DNA from 2 places in the Streptomyces sp. NPDC030245 genome. Region 2 is predicted to be linked to the other one. Evidence: riboswitches for the same ligand, from Rfam matches in the RefSeq annotation. Region 2 holds a riboswitch; the other holds the start of a gene.
What was found. Region 2 has a riboswitch for cobalamin ahead of ACZ4Z4_RS03910 (ABC transporter substrate-binding protein). Riboswitches for the same ligand answer to the same signal wherever they lie in the genome.

Region 1: another riboswitch for cobalamin. It lies ahead of metE (5-methyltetrahydropteroyltriglutamate--homocysteine S-methyltransferase); the one in region 2 lies ahead of ACZ4Z4_RS03910 (ABC transporter substrate-binding protein).

What each region holds. Positions count from the first base shown of each region.
Region 1 is NZ_JBVICF010000002.1:337,035-340,429, forward strand. Features, by position in the region: gene ACZ4Z4_RS06205 (hypothetical protein) at 1-777, shown strand, start outside; cobalamin riboswitch at 869-1,088, shown strand; gene metE (5-methyltetrahydropteroyltriglutamate--homocysteine S-methyltransferase) at 1,255-3,395, shown strand, end outside.
Region 2 is NZ_JBVICF010000001.1:877,846-881,240, reverse strand. Features, by position in the region: gene ACZ4Z4_RS03920 (amino acid permease) at 1-697, shown strand, start outside; gene ACZ4Z4_RS03915 (M67 family metallopeptidase) at 797-1,219, shown strand; cobalamin riboswitch at 1,223-1,342, shown strand; gene ACZ4Z4_RS03910 (ABC transporter substrate-binding protein) at 1,387-2,370, shown strand; gene ACZ4Z4_RS03905 (FecCD family ABC transporter permease) at 2,514-3,395, shown strand, end outside.

The DNA.
Region 1 (3,395 bases), on a different contig from region 2:
TCCCTCGTCACCCTCCTGACCGCGGTCCTCTTCTACTTCGGCTGGGCGAGCACCGACGCCGAGACCAAGGCCCTCGGCCTGCGTGACACCGTCTTCCACTTCTCCACCAGCGACTACCTGTTGCGCAGCGTCGGAGCCCTCTACCTGCCCGCCTGGTTCGCGGCGGGCATCGCGCTCGGCGCGCTCGGACTGCTCCGCTGGGCGGCGGGCGCACCGGAACGGCTCGACCGCGCCGTGCGCGTGCTGCGGTTCGCGTGGGCGGTGCCCCTCGTCCTCGTACCGCTGTATCCGCTCAACCCCTGGCTGTTCGACCTGCTGCTGCCGCTCACCGCGATCGGCGGCTTCGCGCTCAACGCGTACGCCCGTACCCGTGACCGCCGGGACCTGCGGCTCTGGGGGCTCACTCTCTTCGTCTGCGTCCTGTCGCTGTTCTGGGCCGTGTCGACGTACGCGGCGATCGCGGGGCGCGGCCGGGCGGAGCTGACCGTGCGGACCCTGCGCAGCGACGACTTCCCCGCCGTCGTCGTCTTCAGCGAGAAGGATCTGATGATCCGCGGCGGCGGCAGCTGCTTCCGTCGCGTCACCGGCAAGGGCAGCCAGTACGCGTACGAGTACGGCGGGCTGCGGCTGTTCCACGTCTCCGGGGACCGCGTCTTCCTGGTCCCCCGCTACTGGACGCCCGAGGACGGCACCCTCTACGTCCTCAAGGAGGGCGCGGGACAACGCGTCGACCTGCTCAGCGGGACCGGCCGCCGGGCACGGGAGTGTCAGGGCTAGCCGATCGACGGGGCGCCGCGTGGCGCCGCCGCGTGGCGCAGCTCACCTTTCGGATCCGGCCATGTCCCGGCCGGCCGGTGGGCGCCGTCGTAAGGTGATCAGTGCAGCTGGTTCGCCCCGTCCGCCAGGCGGGAGCGTCGCAAGAGGGAACCCGGTGGGAATCCGGGACTGCCCCGCAGCGGTGAGCGGGAACGACCGCCGTCACACGCACTGGGACCGCAAGACCGGTCCTGGGAAGCGACGGCCAGTAGGCGTCCTCCCCGGAGGATGTGCCCGCGAGTCCGAAGACCTGCCCGCTGTCCGCGCGCGAACCGTTTCGGGCGCGGATATCCCGGTGACCTCGAGGGCGGGTCGGCGCACACATCGGACGGACGGCCGCGCCACCCGCGCGATCCCTCTCCCGTCCGGTCGTTCGCCCCTTCGCGCTCTCGTCCCGTCCCCGGGATCTCAGGGATTCATCTCGCGAAGGAGATCTCCGTGACCACCAAGCCCGCAGCCGCGGCAGCACGGGCCACCGTGTACGGCTACCCCCGCCAGGGCCAGGGCCGCGAACTGAAGAAGGCCGTCGAGGGCTACTGGAAGGGCCGCGTCACCGCCGACGCCCTCCGTACCGCCGCCGCCGAACTCCGCCGCGCGAACTGGCGGGAACTCGCCGACGCCGGCATCGGCGAAGTCCCGACCGGCGACTTCTCGTACTACGACCACGTCCTGGACACCACCGTCATGGTCGGCGCCGTCCCCGAACGGCACCGCGCCGCGGTCGAGAAGGACACGCTCGACGGCTACTTCGCGATGGCGCGCGGCACGCAGGACGTGGCGCCGCTGGAGATGACGAAGTGGTTCGACACCAACTACCACTACCTGGTACCGGAGCTGGGTCCGGGCACGGTGTTCGGCGCCGACTCCACCAAGCAGGTCACCGAGTTCAACGAGGCCCGGGGGCTGGGACTTTCGGCGCGGCCCGTCCTCGTCGGCCCCGTCACCTACCTGCTGCTGGCCAAGCCGGCGCCGGGAGTGCCCGCCGACTTCGAACCGCTGACCCTCCTCGACCGCCTCCTGCCGGTGTACGCCGAGGTCCTCGCGGACCTGCGCGCGGCGGGCGCCGAATGGGTGCAGCTCGACGAGCCCGCCCTCGTCCAGGACCGCACGCCGGCCGAACTGAACGCGGCCGAGCGCGCCTACCGCGACCTGGGCGCCCTCACCGACCGCCCCAAGCTGCTCGTCGCCACGTACTTCGACCGGCTCGGCGACGCCCTGCCGGTGCTCGCCAAGGCCCCGGTCGACGGCCTCGCCCTCGACTTCACCGGGGCGGCCGCCGCCAATCTCGACGGGCTCGCGGCCGTGGGCGGCCTGCCCGGCAAGCGCCTCGTCGCCGGTGTCGTCGACGGCCGCAACATCTGGGTCAACGACCTGGAGCACTCCCTGGCCACGCTCGGCACCCTGCTCGGGCTCGCCGACCGGGTCGACGTGGCCGCCTCCTGTTCGCTCCTCCACGTCCCCGTCGACACCGCCCTTGAACGCGACATCGAGCCGCAGATCCTGCGCTGGCTGGCCTTCGCCCGCCAGAAGACCACCGAGATCGTGACCCTCGCCAGGGGCCTGGCCCGGGGTACGCACACGATCTCCACCCAACTCGCCGCGAACCGCGCCGACCTGGCGTCGCGAGCGGGCTCCCCCATCACCCACGACCCGGCCGTCCGCGCCCGCACCGAAGCCGTCACCGACGCCGACGCACGGCGCTCCCAGCCGTACGCGGAGCGGGCGGCGGCCCAGCGCGCCGCCCTCCGCCTCCCGCTCCTGCCGACGACGACCATCGGCTCCTTCCCGCAGACCGGTGAACTGCGGGCCGCCCGCGCCGATCTGCGGGCCGGCCGGATCGACGGCTCCAAGTACGAGGAGCGCATCAGGGCCGAGATCCAGGAGGTCGTCTCCTTCCAGGAGAAGGCGGGCATCGACGTCCTGGTGCACGGTGAGCCCGAGCGCAACGACATGGTGCAGTACTTCGCCGAACAGCTCACCGGCTACCTCGCCACGCAGCACGGCTGGGTCCAGTCGTACGGCACCCGCTATGTGCGTCCGCCGATCCTCGCGGGCGACATCTCGCGGCCCGAGCCGATGACGGTGCGCTGGACGACGTACGCCCAGTCCCTGACCGGCCGTCCCGTCAAAGGGATGCTCACCGGGCCCGTCACCATGCTCGCCTGGTCCTTCGTCCGCGACGACCAGCCGCTCGGCGACACCGCCCGCCAGGTGGCGCTCGCCCTGCGCGACGAGGTGAACGACCTGGAGGCGGCCGGGACCTCCGTCATCCAGGTCGACGAGCCCGCGCTGCGCGAGACGCTGCCGCTGCGCGCCGCCGACCACCCCGCCTACCTGGCCTGGGCCACGGAGGCGTTCCGCCTCACCACCGGCGGGGTGCGCCCGGACACGCAGATCCACACGCACATGTGCTACGCCGAGTTCGGGGACGTCGTCCAGGCGATCGACGACCTCGACGCCGACGTCATCAGCCTGGAGGCGGCCCGTTCCCACATGCAGGTCGCGCGTGAACTCGCCGCCCACGGATATCCGCGCGAGGCGGGCCCCGGCGTGTACGACATCCACTCCCCGCGCGTGCC
Region 2 (3,395 bases):
CGTCTTCTACGTCGGCGCGCTCATCATGATCCTGTCGGTCGTGCCGTGGACGCACTTCCAGCCCGGCGTCTCGCCGTTCGTCGCCGCCTTCGAGAAGATGGGCCTCGGCGTCGGCGCCGCGATCGTGAACTTCGTGGTGCTCACCGCCGCGCTCTCCTCCTGCAACTCCGGCATGTACTCCACCGGCCGCATGCTGCGCGACCTCGCGCTCAACGGCCAGGGCCCGAAGTTCTTCACCAAGCTCACGAAGAACGGCCTGCCGCTGGTCGGCACCACGGCCTCCGCCGCCTTCATGCTGGTCGGCGTCTGGATCAACTACCAGTGGCCGGGCGAGGCGTTCAACTACGTCGTCTCCTTCGCCACCATCTCCGGCATGTGGGCCTGGATCATGATCCTGGCCTGCCAGATCCGCTACCGCCGCAAGGCCGACCGCGGCGAGCTGCCGCAGTCCACCTTCCGGGCCCCCGGCGCCCCGTACACCAGCTGGTTCGCCCTGCTCTTCATCGGCATGGTCATCGTGATGATGGGCGTCGACAAGGACGCGCGGATCTCGCTGTACGCCGCTCCGGTCTGGGCCGCCATCCTCGGCGTCTCCTACCTGGTCCTCAAGAGCCGCAACCCGCAGGCCGCGGCCTTCAACAAGCGGAAGATCGGCCTCTCCGAGGAGCCGGCCGGCGACCGCCTCTCCAAGGACTGACCGCCGGGACTGACCGGCTCCCCAAGGCCGCTGTCCAGCATTCGGGCCCACGCGTACCACACTTCGGTACGCGTGGGCCCCTCTGCTTATCCTGGCGCCATGCTGACCATCACCCAGGCCCTCCACGACCAGATCGTCGCGCACGCGCGCCAGGACCACCCCGACGAGGCGTGCGGCATGGTCGCGGGCCCGGCGGGCACCGGCCGCCCCGAGCGGTTCATCCCGATGCTCAACGCCGCGCGCTCGCCCACGTTCTACGAGTTCGACTCGGGCGACCTGCTCAAGCTCTACCGCGAGCTGGACGACCGCGACGAGGAGCCGGTGATCATCTACCACTCGCACACGGCGACCGAGGCCTACCCCTCGCGCACCGACATCACGTACGCCAACGAGCCCGGCGCCCACTACGTCCTGGTCTCCACGGCGGACACCGACGACGCGGGCCCCTTCCAGTTCCGCTCGTACCGGATCGTGGACGGCGAGGTCACCGAGGAAGAGGTAAAGGTCGTACAGGCATACTGAGCTTTACTCACGAGGGCGGCAGGACCCAGGAAGCCGGTGCGAACCCGGCACGGTCCCGCCACTGTGACCCCACCCCGCACCGGGGCGGGGGAGTCAGGAACTGACCTGCCGCCCTCCTCCACACGACGCAGGGGACGCGGAAATCCCCTGGAGGAGGCAGTTCAGCCATGTCCCGCGCCCTTCGCGTGCTCACCGCCGCGGCCCTGCTGGCCCCGCTCGCCGCATGCTCCGCCGCATCCGATGGCGACGACTCGGGCAAGCCCGCCGCCAAGGCCGCCGGATTCCCGTACACCGTCACCAACTGCGGCGTGAAGACCACGTACGACGCACCGCCGAAGCGCGCCGTCACCATGAACCAGCACACCACCGAAGTGATGCTGGAACTCGGCCTGAAGGACCACATCGCCGGCACCGCCTACCTCGACGACAAGGTCCTCCCGAAGTATGAGAAGGCGTACAACTCTCTCCCGGTGCTCGCCAAGGAGTACCCCTCCTACGAGAAGCTGCTCTCCGCCAACCCCGACTTCGTCTACGGCGGTTACGCCAGCGCCTTCCTCGCGGGCGACGGCCGCAGCCGCTCGGCACTGGCCAAGTCCGGCATCAAGAGCCGCCTCAACGTAGAGGGCTGCGCCAAGAAGCCCGTCTCCATGGACGACGTCTACCGCGAGGTCCGCGAGGTCGGCGCCACCTTCGGCGTGCGGGCCCGCGCCGACCGGTGGGTGAAGAGCGCCCAGCGCGAACTGGCCGCCACCGCCGAGAAGAACAAGACCAGGACCGAGGCCAAGGACGGGAAGCCGCTCTCCGTCTTCGTCTACGACAGCGGCGACAAGACCGCGTTCACCGCGGGCGGCCGCGGCATCGGCAACGACATCATCGAGCGGGCCGGCGGCCGCAACATCTTCGCCCACGTCGACAAGTCCTTCAGCGACGCCTCCTGGGAGTCGGTCGTCGAGCGCAGGCCCGAGGCCATCCTGATCCTCGACTACGGCGCCACCACCGTCGCCCAGAAGAAGAAGCGCCTCCTGGACGACCCGGTCCTCAAGGACGTCCCGGCCGTCAAGAACAAGCGCTTCGCGGTCCTGCGGCTCTCCGACATGGTCACCGGAGTACGAGCACCCGAGGCGGTGAGGAAGCTGGCGGCCCAGCTGTGAGCGCGCAGCAGCAGATTCAGCCCGACGGGCGGGTGTCCCAGCCCGTCCGGCGTTTGAGGACGAGCCCGAAGGGCGATCGACGGAACTCACGGGGGCGGCGCTCGGCGGTCTGCGCGGTCCTCACCGCAGCCCTCGCGGTAGCGATCATCGCCGGGCTCGCCCTGGGCTCCGTCCACATCCCACCGGCCCAGGTCGTGGACATCCTGATGGGCAGAGCGGAACCCTCACCGTTCCGAACGATCGTGCTGGACGTGAGACTCCCCAGGGTCATCCTGGGGGCGACCGTGGGAGCCGGGCTCGCCGTCATCGGCACCGTCCTGCAAGCCCTCGTCCGCAACCCCCTCGCCGACCCCTTCCTGCTCGGCGTCTCCTCCGGCGCCTCCGTCGGCGCGGTCTGCGCGATCGTGCTCGGCGGCGTCTTCGGCCTCGGCGCGAGCCTGTCGACCACCGTCACGATCCCGGCCGCCTCCTTCGCGGGCGCGCTGCTCTCCCTCGTCCTCGTCTACGCCCTGGCCCGCGGCGGCGGCAGCTTCGCCACCGGGCGCCTGATCCTCGCGGGCGTCGCCGTCTCCTACATCCTCACCGCGCTGACCAGCCTCATCCTCGTCACCGCCGACAGCGCGGACCACCTCAAGGAAGTCCTCTACTGGACGCTGGGCGGCCTCGGCAGCGCCCGCTGGGACATGCTCGCCCTGCCCTGCGCCACCCTCGCCGTCGGCACGGCCCTCCTGGTCTCCATGGCCCGGCCCCTCGACCTGCTCCTCGCCGGGGAGGAGGGCGCCACCGTCCTCGGCCTGCACGCCGCCCGCTTCCGCGCCGGCGTCTTCGTCCTCGCCTCGCTCCTGACCGGCGTCCTCGTCGCGTACAGCGGGGCCATCGGCTTCGTCGGCCTCATGGTGCCGCACGCCGCCCGCATGCTGGTCGGCGCCGCCCACCGCGCGCTGCTCCCCGTGGTCGCGCTGATGGGCGCGGTGTTCCTGGTCGCCGCCGACCTCGCCGCCCGCACCGTCGCCGCGCCGCAGGAC